2 regions of the [Ruminococcus] lactaris ATCC 29176 genome follow, and region 2 is predicted to be linked to the other one. Evidence: predicted binding sites of a transcription regulator. Region 2 holds the regulator's gene; the other holds the start of a gene.
What was found. The regulator Rex, encoded in region 2, represses fermentation and respiration genes when NADH is low (regulators of the CRP and FNR family bind a similar motif). The targets are predictions, from matches to a motif close to ATTGTTAANTANTTAACAAT.
Positions count from the first base shown of each region.

Region 1: gap (type I glyceraldehyde-3-phosphate dehydrogenase) is a predicted target of Rex. The motif match lies at 4,861-4,880, and genes of this name have one in related genera.

Region 1 covers NZ_CP102292.1:1,531,479-1,539,433, forward strand. Annotated here, with positions in the region: gene NQ541_RS07220 (hypothetical protein) at 1-181, opposite strand, end outside; gene NQ541_RS07225 (helix-turn-helix domain-containing protein) at 333-659, shown strand; gene NQ541_RS07230 (5'-methylthioadenosine/adenosylhomocysteine nucleosidase) at 738-1,430, opposite strand; gene tpiA (triose-phosphate isomerase) at 1,547-2,296, opposite strand; gene NQ541_RS07240 (phosphoglycerate kinase) at 2,436-3,635, opposite strand; gene gap (type I glyceraldehyde-3-phosphate dehydrogenase) at 3,764-4,783, opposite strand; gene NQ541_RS07250 (histidinol-phosphatase HisJ family protein) at 4,942-5,763, opposite strand; gene mnmA (tRNA 2-thiouridine(34) synthase MnmA) at 5,760-6,836, opposite strand; gene nifU (Fe-S cluster assembly scaffold protein NifU) at 6,836-7,279, opposite strand; gene nifS (cysteine desulfurase NifS) at 7,363-7,955, opposite strand, start outside.
Region 2 covers NZ_CP102292.1:1,408,398-1,416,352, forward strand. Annotated here, with positions in the region: gene alr (alanine racemase) at 1-906, opposite strand, end outside; gene NQ541_RS06690 (bifunctional ADP-dependent NAD(P)H-hydrate dehydratase/NAD(P)H-hydrate epimerase) at 907-2,406, opposite strand; gene NQ541_RS06695 (redox-sensing transcriptional repressor Rex) at 2,482-3,123, opposite strand; gene abc-f (ribosomal protection-like ABC-F family protein) at 3,304-5,241, shown strand; gene NQ541_RS06705 (DUF1653 domain-containing protein) at 6,194-6,685, opposite strand; gene ilvA (threonine ammonia-lyase) at 6,792-7,955, opposite strand, start outside.

The sequences.
Region 1 (7,955 bases), 120 kb from region 2:
ACTTTCGCTGATTTCCACCAAGTGTTCCCGTCTCATTCGATACAAATTCTCCATCAACCATTGTTCCAAAACTGACTTCTATTCCTTTTTGGGTTTCTGCAGTTTTTCCATACAAAGCTCCCATTAAGAGAAAACTTATAGTCAAAACTAACATAAGAACTGCTATAATTTTTCTATTCATCTTTTCCCCTCCCTTCGTTTTTACTTTTGTACTTACTTTATTATACATTTTATTTTTCTTTTTTCAATACTTATAACTAAAGTTTTAGTTATTACTTTCTTTAATTTTAGTGTTTAGCTACATTATAATGATTCGAAAGTAGGTGATTAACATGGCTATTAATTACAAAACTCTCGGAGATCGCATAAAAACCAAGCGAATTTCTCAAGGTATTACTCAAGAAAAATTTGCAGAACATATGGACGTTTCTGTTGGCTATATCAGCCAGTTAGAGCGAGGCATATCGAAAGTCAGTCTTGAGCGGTTAGTTTCCATTTCCGAATATTTTAATTGCAATATAGATTTCTTTATAGATGGAATTAATTCCAATACTGAACACTATCTAGCTCAGGATTTCGAAGAACTCTATGCTCAACTTTCTTCTCATGAGAAAAATATCTTAAAAATTTTATTACAAGAATATATTCACAACCGCTAAATAAAATGTAAGGCGTAGCACTAAATCAAAATTAGTACTACGCCTTACATTTTATTTCTCCCGTCTATTTTCCCGTCCTTAGATCATCGGCAGTAATTCTCTCATCAGATTTACACTATGTGTAATTGCCTGCTTCTCAAAGGTCGGATAGTCAACCTGTGCTGTTCCGTCTGCCTTATCTGAAATTGCTCTGATAATAACATACGGAATGTGATTCAGATATGCTCCATGTGCGATTGCTGCACCTTCCATTTCAGTACATTTTGCCTGAAAATTTTCAACAATCCGATCTTTTACTTCCTTTTTGGAAATAAACTGATCACCACTCGCAACTCTTCCCATAAAGGTGCGGATCTCCGGATTTGCCTTTTTATTTGCCTGCATTGCTTTTTCAGCAAGTTCCTTATCTGCCGGAAATGCAAATACATCCATTCTTGGAACCTGTCCGACCGGATCGCCCAATGCACTTACATCCATGTCATGATGCACTGCATCTGTAGAGATTACGATATCGCCAATATTGATCTCTGCATCCAAAGAACCTGCCACGCCCGTATTGATCAACTCATCAACATGATAACAATCTGCAAGAATCTGCGTACAGATCGCCGCATTTACTTTACCAATTCCGCTCTGCACAACTACAGCATCTTTTCCATAAAGCTTTCCTTTGTAGAATTTCATAGATGCTTTTTCATTCATCTCACATTCCTGCATATCCGCAATTAACTCACGGACTTCCTCTTCCATTGCACCGATAATTCCTATCATATTTTTGCTTCTCCTTTGATAAAAGGCTATTCAACCGGTAATCTTTACCAAATCAAATAGCCTTTCTGCTTATATATAAGCTTACTTTTTATTAACTTTACACAAAATTATTCGGCTTATTTATAATTTACGATCTTACCAAAATCAGCCTTCAGAGATGCTCCACCTACAAGACCACCATCGATATCTGCCTGAGCAAATAACTCCGGAGCTGTAGCAGCATTTACAGATCCGCCATACTGGATACGGATTGCTTCTGCTGTAGCTTCATCATAAACTTCTGCGATGCATGCACGGATACCTGCACAAACTTCCTGTGCCTGCTCTGTTGTAGCTGTCTTTCCTGTTCCGATTGCCCAGATTGGCTCATAAGCGATTACTGCTGTCTTAGCCTGATCTGCTGTGACTCCCTGGAATCCAACTTTAACCTGCTGACGGATGAAGTCCATTGTTACGCCCTGCTCTCTCTGCTCAAGAGTTTCTCCGCAGCACATGATCGGTGTGATACCATGCTCAAATGCTTTCAGGACTTTCTTATTAACATCCTCATTTGTCTCACCGAAGTAATCTCTTCTCTCTGAATGACCGAGAACTACATATTTAACACCTGCATCTACAAGCATATTCGGAGAAATTTCGCCTGTATAAGCTCCGCTTTCCTCAAAATACATATTCTCAGCACCAACCTGAATATTGGTTCCTTTTGCAGCCTCTACAACCGGTACAATGTCGATAGCCGGTACACAGAATACTACATCAACTTCCTCGTTCGCAACGAGCGGCTTCAACTCTTCTACAAGTGCTACTGCCTCGCTTGGAGTCTTATTCATTTTCCAGTTTCCTGCAATAATTTTTTTTCTTGCCATTGTTCTATCTCCTTTTCCATATTACAGGGATATTCACCCTATCATGCCTGTCCGTTGCATACGCCCGTACTTATCAGATATGGTGAACGTGATCCCTGTCTGGACTCATTTTTTGCTTACGCCCACTTTAGTCAGGTGATTATTTATCATTTGCTGCTGCAACACCCGGAAGTTCTTTTCCTTCAAGGAACTCAAGTGATGCACCGCCACCTGTTGAAATATGAGTCATCTTGTCACCATATCCAAGCTGATTTACAGCGGCTGCTGAATCTCCACCACCGATGATCGTTACTGCATCAGTCGCAGCCAGTGCTTCTGCTACTGCTTTTGTACCTGCTGCAAATTTAGGCATCTCGAAGCATCCCATTGGTCCGTTCCATACAACTGTCTTAGCTGTCTTAACAGCATCAGCAAATAACTCTGCTGTCTTCGGTCCGATATCAAGACCTTCCCATCCATCCGGGATTTCTCCACTTGCAACTACCTGAATATTTGCATCATTTGAGAAATCATCAGCGATCACATTATCAACCGGAAGAAGCAGCTTTACACCTTTATCTTCTGCTTTTTTCAGCATATCAAGTGCATACTGGCAATAGTCTTCCTCAAGGAGAGATGTACCAACATTTCCACCCATTGCTTTGCTGAATGTATAAGCCATTCCACCTCCAATGATCAGTGTATCAACTTTCTCAAGCAAGTTCTCGATAACTGAGATTTTGCTGGATACTTTTGCACCACCAAGGATTGCAACAAATGGTCTTTCCGGATTCTCTACAGCATTTCCGAGGAAATCGATTTCTTTCTGCATCAGATATCCAACAACTGCTGTATCAACAAACTGAGTCACTCCAACGTTAGAGCAGTGTGCTCTGTGAGCTGTTCCGAATGCATCATTCACAAATACATCGCAAAGAGATGCAAGATCTTTGCTGAATGCCTCACCATTCTTTGTCTCTTCTGCTCTGTAACGTGTATTCTCAAGAAGGATAACGTCTCCGTCCTGCATTGCTTCAACAGCCGCTTTTGCGTTCGGTCCTACAACTTCCGGATCTGCTGCAAATTTTACTTCCTGTCCAAGAAGTTCGGAAAGTCTTACTGCAACCGGTGCAAGAGACAGCTCCGGTTTTGGCTCTCCCTTCGGCTTTCCAAGATGAGAGCAGAGGATTACCTTTCCACCGTCTGCAATCAGCTTTTTGATCGTCGGAAGTGCTGCTACGATACGGTTCTCATCTGTAATTTTTCCATCGATAAGTGGAACATTGAAGTCACATCTTACAAGGACTCTCTTTCCTTTTACATTAATATCATCTACTGATTTTTTGTTAAGTGCTGCCATAATAATAGCCTCCTGTTAATCTTTCTTTGCTTGATAGCAAAAATGGAGTCCGGTCCAACAATAAGACCGGACCCCATTGTGAGTCAATAATTCAAATTGCTTATTAAGTCATGATCCTCTTATGAGAATTAAGCCTCAAGAAGTTTTCCGAAGTATTTGATTGTTCTTACCATCTGGCTTGTGTAAGAGTTCTCATTGTCATACCATGAAACAACCTGAACCTCTGTTGTACCATCGCCAACCGGAAGAGCCATTGTCTGAGTTGAATCGAACAGAGAACCAAATCTCATTCCTACGATATCGCTGGAAACGATCTGATCTTCGTTGTATCCATAAGACTCATTAGCTGCTGCCTTCATAGCTGCATTGATCTGATCTACTGTAACTTCTCCATCAACTACTGCTGTAAGGATTGTTGTAGAACCTGTTGGTGTAGGAACACGCTGTGCAGATCCGATCAGCTTGCCATTCAGTTCTGGGATAACAAGACCGATTGCCTTTGCAGCACCTGTGCTGTTAGGAACGATATTAACTGCTGCTGCACGGGATCTTCTGAGATCGCCTTTTCTCTGCGGTCCATCAAGAGTCATCTGATCTCCTGTGTAAGCATGGATTGTACACATGATACCGGACTTGATTGCTGCAAGGTCATTAAGAGCTTTTGCCATCGGAGCCAGGCAGTTTGTTGTACAAGAAGCTGCTGAGATGATGTTGTCATCTTTTGTAAGTGTCTCGTGGTTTACATTGTAAACGATTGTCGGAAGGTCATTTCCAGCCGGAGCGGAGATAACTACTTTCTTAGCACCTGCATCGATGTGAGCCTGAGCTTTTGCTTTGGATGTATAGAATCCTGTACACTCCAGAACAACGTCAACACCGATCTCTCCCCAAGGAAGTTCAGCTGCATTAGCCTTAGCGTAGATTTTGATCTCTTTTCCGTCAACTGTGATGGAATCCTCTCCTGCCTCTACTTTATCAGCCAGAGCGTATGTTCCCTGAGTTGAGTCATATTTTAACAGATGAGCAAGCATCTTAGGGGATGTAAGGTCGTTGATTGCTACTACCTCATATCCTTCTGCTCCGAACATCTGTCTGAAAGCAAGACGTCCGATACGTCCAAAACCATTGATCGCTACTTTTACTGCCATGATTAATTCCTCCTAAAAGTTTTTAAAAAGTTATGACTGTTCTTCAGCCATGGCGATAAACTCTTTACAAAGCGATGATTGTTAAGAATTCATCAACTAAATTAATTGTACTAAAACAAGAACAAAAATTCAAGTACTAAATCCATTTAAATACAATTTTATGGAACAATCCTTTGAAATACAGGTTTGCGTCCATGAAATTCTGCATAATAACTAAAGCCACATTCCCGGAGTATTTCCGTTGCCTTTTCAAATTCATAAGCAACATGGGCAGGTTCATGGGCATCCGCCCCGATCGTAATGATCTCCCCGCCAAGCTCCCGGTAACGTTTCAGTACATCCGGGTGGGGATTCGGGAATCCAAGTCCGTATTTTATACCCGCCAGGTTCATTTCCAGTCCTTTTCCCTCTGCGATCAGTTTTTTCAGGACCGCATCAATCTCATCCGAAAATTTTCTATAAGAATATTCCGCTGCCTGATGGATTCCATAACGGACCACATAATCCAGATGTCCCAGTGCATCAAAATCTTTCACTGCCTCCACATTCTCCAGTATTTCCCGGAAAGCCATCCGGTAGACTTCTTCATCCGTTCTTCCTTCAAAGATTTTACGATAATAAGGATCCTGTCCACCAACCAGATGAACAGATCCAATTACAAAATCAAAGGGATATGCTTCTGTCAGTCGGTGATACGCTTCTCCAAGATGCTTCTGAAGCCCAATCTCCACTCCGATCCTCAGATCCAGTTTTCCTTTATATTGTTCCTTCAGACGGTTAAGCTGTCCAAAATACTCATCCAGGTCAAATTGAAATGCATTTGCCGGAAAATCCGGGGTCTCCGGAAAGTCCAGATCCATATGATCTGTGATACAGACTCCTTCCAGTCCTTTTTCAACCGCTGCATCCAGCATGGAAGTAACCGTTGCTTCACTGTCAGCCGAAAAGCACGTATGCATGTGGCAGTCACTTTTTATCATAATATTGTTCCGCCTCCAAGTACATATTCTCCGTCATATAATACCACTGCCTGCCCCGGTGTTGCTGCACGGATCGGCTCGTCAAATGTACAGACGATTTCATCTTCTCCCGTCCGTTCCACAGTACACCATGCTCCTTTATGGTTATAGCGGATCTTTGCAAAGATACGTACCGGCTCTGTGATCTGCTCCACACTCATAAAATTCAGTTCATTTGCACGCACTGTATAAGTCAGGGATTCCTCGTAAGTTCCGATCACAACTTCGTTGGTTTCAGGACGGATTTCAAGGACGAATGCCGGGTATCCCAAAGCCAATCCAAGCCCTTTCCGCTGCCCCACCGTATAATGGATGATCCCCTTATGCTTTCCAAGAACCTTTCCCTCCGGGGTAACAAAATTACCGGTCGGCAATACCTGATCTGTTGTGTTTTCAATAAACGAAGCGTAATCACCATCCGGTACAAAGCAGATATCCTGACTGTCCGGCTTATGTGCAACCAGAAGTCCGATCTCATCCGCCATTTCCCGGATCCTGTCTTTGGAATATTCTCCTACAGGCATCAGGGTACGTGCCAGTTGTTCCTGGGTTAGATTATACAGTGCATACGTCTGATCTTTTTCCATTGTAGCCGAACGGCGGATCGCATACCTTCCATTTGGAAGATGTTCTATCCTTGCATAATGGCCTGTGGCAATATAATCAGCACCGATAGAAAGGCTTCTTTGAAGCAGTGCCTCCCATTTCACATACCGATTGCATGCAATACAGGGGTTCGGTGTTCTTCCGGCAAGATATTCTTTTGTAAAATATTCGATCACGCTCTTTTGGAACTCATCCTTAAAATTCATGACATAATAAGGAATCCCGATCGCAGCCGCAACTCTTCTTGCGTCATCCACCGCACTCAGTCCACAACAGCCACCATTCTCTTCCTGCACAGTATTTTCTTCGTCCTGCCAGATCTGCATGGTCACACCTATGACATCATATCCCTGCTCCTTCAAAAGCCATGCCGCCACAGATGAATCCACACCTCCGGACATTCCTACAACTACTTTTCCTTTACTCATTAATATTCCTCTTCTTCAGCCTCTTCTCCCTCATGAATATCTGACTTCGGCTTCTTCAGACCTTCAATTTTGATGCCATGCTTTTCAGCATAATCCCAAAGTGCTGCATGGATTGCTTCTTCAGCAAGCAGGGAGCAATGTACCTTTACCGGCGGCAGTCCGTCCAACGCTTCCATAACGGCTTTGTTCGTTACTTCCATTGCCTCCTGAACAGATTTTCCTTTTACCATTTCTGTTGCCATACTGGAAGTTGCAACCGCTGCACCGCATCCAAAAGTCTTGAATTTTACATCCTGGATGATCTGATTTTCATCGATATCCAGATAAATTCTCATGATATCTCCACATTTTGCGTTTCCTACTGTACCTACTCCGCTCGCATTCTCAATTTCCCCTACATTTCTCGGGTGCTGAAAATGATCCATTACCTTTTCTGTATACATTCTGACTTTCCTCCATTAATCTCTGATTTTACCGTTTATTTTTATCCTCTATTCTTATCTTTTATTGTCCTGATCTTTAACTCTTATTTCTGCTTTTTCATAAAGTCTTCATACAGTGGAGACATACTGCGAAGATGTGCCACAATCTCTTTCAGATTGTCAATCGTATAATCAATCTCTTCTTTTGTTGTCTCTGCACTTAAGGTCATACGAAGTGAGCCATGTGCAATCTCATGAGGCAGACCGATGGCGAGAAGTACGTGTGACGGATCCAGAGAACCGGATGTACAGGCTGAACCACTGGATGCACAGATTCCTTTCATATCCAGCATGATCAAAAGGGACTCTCCCTCTACAAACCGGAAACTGAAATTGATATTATTCGGAAGACGTCTTGTCCGGTCTCCGTTCAGACGGCAGTATGGAATCTCTTTCTCAATTCTTGCAATCGCATAATCTCTCAGTTCTGTCTCTTTTCTGATCCGATCATCCATAGAAGCCACTGCAAGTTCCACAGCTTTTCCAAATCCTACGATTCCCGGAACGTTCTCTGTTCCTGCACGACGCTTTCTCTCCTGAGCCCCGCCGTGTACAAAAGAACGGATCTTAACTCCTTTTCTGATATACAGGAAACCGATTCCCTTTGGTCCGTTCAACTTATGTCCACTGGAACTGA
Region 2 (7,955 bases):
CAGCACATACCCTTTATTTGACAGTGATCTGGGATACCCATCTCCATATCCCACCGGAATGGTTGCAATCTTCATCTTTTTCTCTGTAATATATGTGCCACCATAACTGATCGATGTACCTTTTCCTACTTCCTTTACGAAACTGACATGACTGACCAGACGCAGAGCCGGACGCAGACTCACTGCATTCTGATCCACGTCGTCTGATGGATACATTCCGTAAATGGAAATTCCCGCTCTCGCAATATCATGCTTGAGATCTGGAAAATCAATGATTCCGGCACTGTTGTCACAGTCAAAATACCGGATCGGAACATTTCGTTCCTCCATCAGTTCTTTCATCCATAAAAATTTCTCATGCTGCTTTAACGTATAAGATTTATCCAGCTCGTCGGCTTTTGCAAAATGCGTAAACATTGCCTCTGTCTGCACATTCGGAAGCCTGCTGATCCGTTCAATGGAAGATGCACTTTCTTCCGTTACCGGGAATCCGATCCTTCCCATTCCGGTATCAATCTTAATATGAAAATACGCAGTCTTTCCAAGTCTTTGTGCAGCCTCTGACATTCCCCGTGCCATTTCTTCAGTATAAACCGCAGCACGAATCTCTTTTTCTACCATCTCCTCGTATTCGTCCGGGAAGACACATCCCAGTACCAGAATCGGCTTTTTGATCCCCTGTTCACGCAGGACACCCGCCTCTCCCATACATGCAACAGCATAGCCCCAGATATATGGCATCTCTTCAAACATTTTCGCCAGCGGAACTGCCCCATGACCATATCCGTCGGTCTTGATGACTGCGATCAGTTTTCCGTCTTCGCCAATCCGCTTTTTCATCTGCTCCATATTATATGCAATGGCATCCAAATCGATATATGCACAAACTCTGCTGTATTTCTTCATTTAGTTACACTCCTTTGCTTTCTTCATCGCTACCTGTATTCCATGGATCAGATCCCTTGCGAGAACACTGTAACCACCTTTTTTATCCCTTGCCTCATCTCCACCACAGGCATGCAGAAAAACGCCTGTCACTGCACTTTGAAATCCATCCATTCCCTGTGCGAGAAGTCCGGTGATCACACCCGCAAGCACATCTCCCGAACCGCCTTTTGCCATGGCTGCATTGCCTGCCAGATTAAGGAAGTTCTGCCTGTCTTTCTGGGCAACTATCGTCCTGCTGTCTTTTAAGACACAGATACACGGGGATTCCTCGGTAAACCGGTGAAGTACTTCAAACCGCCGTTCTACAATTTCTGATACAGAGATTCCTGTCAGCCGGGACATTTCTTTCATATGAGGGGTGAGGATCATATTTTTCCCAAGTTTTTTATACAGATCTTTCCTTCCTGCAAGAAGGTTCAGTCCATCTGCATCAATCACGCAGGAACACTTTGCTTTCTCTATTGTATGCAGCAAAATCTTTTCTGATCTACTGCTTTGTCCTAATCCACAGCCGATACAGATGACATCTGCCCACCCGATCAGTTGATCCAGTTTCTCTTCATCATACTCTCTATAGCAGGAAATGATCGCCTCTGGAAGAAGTCCCTGAAGTACCTGCCTGTTCTCTTCTGCTGTATAGATCTGGACAAGTCCGGCACCAACCGTATACGCTGCTGTAGCTGAAAGATAAGCTGCTCCTGCCATTCCCGGACTGCCGGTGATCATAAGGACTCTGCCAAAACTGCCCTTATGCGAATCCTCTTTTCTTTCCGGCAGCAGATTTCCCAGCTCCTTTTTATCATAGGTCATGCAGACACTTTTCTGTTCAAAAAAGTACTCGGGATCAATCCCGATCGTTACCGGAACAACCTCTCCCGCACAGATCTGTCCCGGATACAAAGCACAGCCACGCTTCTGACATGCCATAGATACTGTCAGTTCCGCCTGAAATGCAATACCAAGCACCTTTCCTGTAGCAGAACAGATTCCTGATGGAATATCCACTGCAACCTTCTGTGCCGTCTGCCGGTTCATCCATCCGATCACATCTCTGTAGTGTCCTGCAACTTCTCTGCACAGACCAACGCCAAAAATTGCATCAATGATCACAGTATACTCTTTCTCGGGGATTTCTGTAAACAAATTAATCCCGAGATTTTTGTCGATCTGAGCCTGCAATCTGCATTCTTCCGTCATAGAGCTTTCTCTTCCCGTAAAAAGCACATCCACATGGCAGCCCTTTTCAGCCAGAAGTCTTGCCACAGCAAATCCATCTCCGCCATTATTTCCACTGCCGCATACGATCAGTGGTCGCCTTAAATCCTTTTTCTTTTCTTCCAGTACTTCAACAATTTTTAATGCTGCCCTCTCCATAAGAACCACAGAAGGTACACCGATCTGCTGGATCGTATACTGATCTGCTTTCTTCATCTGTTCTCCGTCCGGTAAATATCTCATGAGCAGTCCCCTTTCTTTTAAAGACAAACTGCTGCGGACCGGTCCAGCTATGACCATACCCGCAGCAGTCCTCTGCTATTTTTGAATTTCATTGTGCTGGCTGATATTATAAGACAATTTCATCAGACTGTCAGCAAGATGTACACTCTCCACAATGACATCCTTGGGAAGTGTAAGATCCGTATGTGCAAAATTCCAAATGGCCTTGATCCCATTCGCTACCAGGACATCCGCTACTTCCTCCGCTTTTGACTTGGGAAGTGTAAGAGCTGCAATCTCAATATCATTTTCCTGCAGGTATCCTTCCAGTTCATCCAGCATTCTGACAGGGATTCCCCGGATCGTCACTCCCTCAAGACGCGGATTCACATCAAATAAACTTTTTAAAATAAATCCATTCCGTTCAAATGATGCATAATTTGCCAGTGCCTGTCCAAGATTACCGGCACCGATAATAATAAAGTTATGATCCTTATCCAGTCCCAGTATCTTTCCAATCTCCGTATAAAGGTACTTTACATTATATCCATATCCCTGCTGTCCAAATCCACCGAAATTGTTCAGATCCTGCCGGATCTGGGATGCTGTTACCTGCATCTTTTTACTCAGGTCATTGGATGAGATCCTCTCTACACCCGCTTCAAGCAGGTCTCCCAAATATCTATAATATCTTGGAAGCCTGGAAATTACGGCACGTGATATTTTTCTTTGTTCCACTTCCATTGCCCTCCACATCATAATCTACCCAACATTATATAGAATAGTTAAACTTCTGTCAAACTTTACTTTCCTACTTCTTGTATTTTCGGCTATTTTCGATATAATAGATACTTGGAGTTTTATAATAATGAAGAGCCATTTTAAAATAAGAACTATGATATAAGGAGTTTATTGATTATGATTTTAGCCTGTCACAATCTGAATAAAGCATTCGGCGAACATACCATTGTCTGCGACGGTTCTTTTCATATTGAAGACCGGGAGAAGGCAGCTCTTGTCGGGATCAATGGTGCCGGGAAATCTACGATTCTGAAAATGATCATCGGGGAGGAACCCCTGGACGGTGGCGATGTTATTCTTGCCAAAGGGAAGACTCTCGGTTATCTTGCACAGCGTCAGGATCTGACATCCGGCAATACAATCTATGAGGAAGTAAAAAGTGCAAAAGCCGATATCTTTGCAATGGAAGCCCAGCTTCGTTCCATCGAGCAGGAACTGAAATCCTTAACCGGGGAAGATCTGAAAAACCGGCTGGATACATACAACCGGCTTCAGTCTGAATATGAGGCCAAAAATGGCTATGCCTGTGAAAGTGAAATCACTGGTGTCCTGAAGGGGCTTGGATTTACAGAGGATGATTTTTCCAAGCAGACCGATACCCTCTCAGGAGGTCAGAAGACACGAGTCTCTCTTGGAAAACTGCTTCTGACAAGCCCTGATATCCTCTTACTGGACGAGCCGACCAACCATCTGGATCTTAGTTCCATTGCATGGTTGGAAACGTATCTTTTAAATTATTCAGGAGCCGTATTGATTGTTTCCCATGACCGGTATTTTCTGAACCGTGTCGTAACAAAAGTCATTGAGGTCGATCAGGCTCATATTCGTATGTATATGGGAAACTACAAAGCCTATGCAGCGAAAAAGCAACAGATCCGTGATGCCCGCCTGAAAGAATACATGAACCAGCAGCGTGAAATAAAGCATCAGCAGGCAGTCATCGAGAAACTTCGTTCTTTCAACCGGGAGAAATCCATCAAGCGGGCTGAAAGCCGGGAAAAAATGTTGGACCGTATCACTCCTGTTGAAAAGCCCGTTGAAAGCGTCCGCGAAATGCACTTTTCTCTTGAGCCGTCCTGTATCAGCGGATCGGACGTCCTGACAGTTGAACATCTGTCCAAACGCTTTGACAGCCAGCAACTTTTTCAGGATATCAGCTTTGAGATCCATCGCGGGGAACACGTTGCCATCATTGGTGATAATGGTACAGGAAAAACTACCCTGTTAAAAATTATCAACCAAGTAGTCTCTGCAGACGAGGGATCTTTCACGCTTGGATCAAAAGTCAAAATCGGATATTACGATCAGGAACATCACGTCCTTCATGATGAAAAGACGATTTTCGATGAAATTTCCGATGACTACCCATCCCTGACTCATACGCAGATCCGCAATACACTTGCTGCATTTCAGTTTACCGGGGAGGAAGTCTTTAAACAAATCCGTACACTCAGCGGTGGCGAAAAAGGACGTGTATCCCTCGCAAAGCTGATGCTGTCCGAGGCAAATTTCCTGATTCTCGATGAACCTACCAACCATCTGGATATTACCTCCAAGGAAATCCTGGAAGAAGCCCTGAACAACTACAGCGGAACGGTTCTTTATGTCTCCCATGACCGGTATTTTATTAATCAGACCTGTTCCCGCATTTTGGAGCTTGTCAATCAGACTTTTGTAAATTATATCGGAAACTATGACTACTATCTTGAAAAGAAAGAAGAACTGACCCGGGCATACGCATCTGCCCCTGCCGTATCTGCCGGTATTGCTCCCTCGGAATCTTCTTCCGACAATCAGACAGAATCCAAATTGAGCTGGCAGGAGCAGAAAGAGCAGCAGGCAAAAGAGCGGAAACGCAAAAACGATCTGAAAAAGACAGAAGAAGAAATTGCAAAGCTGGAAGAACGAAATACCGTAATCGATGAAGAACTGACAAAAGAAGAAATTTACTCCAACTCCATCGAATGTCAGAAACTTTCTACCGAGCGGGCTGAAAATGAGGAAAAGCTGGAAGCCTTGTACGAGCGGTGGGAAGAGTTGGCGGAGGACGTGTAATAAATTTGTATTTGTTGGGGTGAAAATGATTCGGTATCAGGAAGGCTTTTTGACAGAAGAGCGTCCATATCCGCCCTTGCTGTTGCATCGCAGTGCAGGACCCGCTTTACCTCAGCCCGTTGACAACTTGTAACAGGAATGTGGAAACACTCGTGCAGAGGCACTCCTGTTTACGTTCCTTAACAAGTTGGGCAAAGTGTCTTCGGAACGCTCCTTGTCAATGCACTGCTCACGCAACAGCAAGGGTGGATATTAGGCTTTTCAAATCAGAAAATTTTCCCTCATACCAGAACATTTTCTCCCAACAAAGACGAAATTCCAATAAGAAATAAAGAGCCGGATGGCTATCGACGAAGATAAATGCTCCATCAAATAGTAAATACAATATTTACGAGATGCCAGGGTCAAAAGGTCTAAGCCCACATGAGCTTGCTCATAGGTGGGTGAAAGACCTTAGGCTCCGCCCCGATATGAGCATAAAAGTGGGATGATAATCCCACGATATGCGAATATTGGGTAGGATTGTGGAAGTGCGTAGCACGGAGCAATCCGTAGGCATCAAAGTCGGGGGCTTTTGCCCCCGACATCTTTACGATCGAGTATCTTAGTCAATAGCCATCCGGCTTTTTTCTATTCTTTTTAAATTTGCATTGTTGAGTGACTACGCTGTGGAGTCAGAAAAAAACTTCTTACTGTGACTACCAGCGGAAAGCAGGGTATTCCTGAGCAGGTGCATTAGCAGGGAGCGTTCCGAAGACACTTTGCAGCGTTTGTTAGAGAAAGTAAATCGAGTGCCATTGCACGAAGATTTCCACTTTCGAGTTACAAACGGTCAACGGGCTGAGGTAAAGCGGGCCTGCACCGCGAAGGAATGTCCCTGCTTTCCGCGTCCGCTTCGCCACAAAGAAGCTTTCTGATTTACAAGCGTATCACCCCAACAACTACAAATTTTCTACCTTAATCTCCCGCTCTCATATCTGCTCTTCATCTGCAGAAACCGAACCAGCCCTGCATACCGTTCTTCCAAAGATTCTTCACGTTCTGCATATTCCAGACTTTCTGCAGCCGCCGTCAGAAATCGTTCGCTCAGTACAAGCCTGTGCTTTTTCAGATATTCCAGTTTTTCTTCATTTTTTTCAAGATCCAGAAATTCCAGAATCATCGTCATATCATCCTGCAGTGCCTCGGATTCACAAATCGGAGCAACTTCTTCTATCTTTTCAAAACGATATTTCTGTCCCCACTCATCTGCCTGTTCCCGGATTAATGGACTCATAAAATTCACCAGTCTGCTCACAAAAACTTTTCCCTTTGTTCTGTTCACCGCTACATAGACAACCATTTCTTCTCTCGTCTCTGTCGATATGGCACAATGCAGTATCTCATAAATACCACCTTTAAAATGACGATATTTTTCTCCTGCTTCTGGCTTTTTTCTTTCCATTTTTCTGTTTCCCTCTTTCTGCTGTCTGCATCTAACTGTCAGATTGTACTTTCTGTTGCTCTTTAACTGAAGAGTTTAAGGATCAGGAATCTGTCCTTCCTGACTTTTAATATAATTTCGCACTGATTGTCTTTGGTCTGAATCCATTTTCATCCAGTGCTTCAAGAATCTTCTTCTTATGGTCTGTTCCAAATGCTTCCATGGTGATACGAAGTTCTACCGCTGCGTTTCGATTCGTACTTACAAACTGATTATGCTCAAGTTTGATAATATTACCCTGGACATTTGCGATCGTCTCTGCCACGCGTGCAAGCTCACCCGGCTTATCCGGAAGAAGCACGGATACGGAGAAAATACGGTCTCTCTGGATCAGTCCATGCTGAACGATGGAGGACATGGTAATCACATCCATATTTCCTCCACTCAGTACACAGACAACTTTCTTTCCTTTACAGTCAAGCTGCTTCAGTGCTGCCACAGAAAGAAGGCCCGAATTTTCTACGATCATTTTATGATTCTCAACCATATCCAGAAATGCTCCGATCAGCTCATCATCTTCTACCAGAAGAATATCATCTACATTTTCCTGAACATACGGCAGATTCTGATCTCCGACTTCCTTTACAGCCGTTCCGTCTGCAATCGTATTGGCAGAATCAAGTTCTACAACTTCCCCTGCTTTCAGTGCTGCTGTCATGCTGGCTGCCCCTGCAGGTTCAACTCCGATCACTTTGATCTTCGGATTCAGCATCTTTGCAAGTGTTGAAACTCCGGTGATCAGACCACCGCCACCGATCGGGACAAGAATATAATCAACTGTCGGAAGTTCCTGTACGATCTCCATTGCAATCGATCCCTGACCGGTAGCGACATCCAGATCATTAAACGGATGCACAAATGTGTAGCCATTTTCTTCTGCAAGCTTGCAGGCATACTGATATGCATCATCGTATACATCCCCATGAAGTACAACTTCTGCCCCATAGCTCTTGGTTCTGTTTACCTTGATTAAAGGTGTAACTGTCGGCATAACAATCGTTGCCTTGCATCCAAATTCTCTTGCTGCAAATGCAACTCCCTGTGCATGGTTGCCGGCAGAAGCTGTAATCAGTCCTCTGTTCCGTTCTTCCTCTGTCAGCGTACTGATCTTATAGTAAGCTCCCCTGATCTTGTATGCTCCTGTATGCTGCATATTTTCCGGTTTCAGATATACTTTTGCTCCCGTCTGCGTGCTGAGATACTCACTGAAAACCAGCTTTGTAGGATTTGT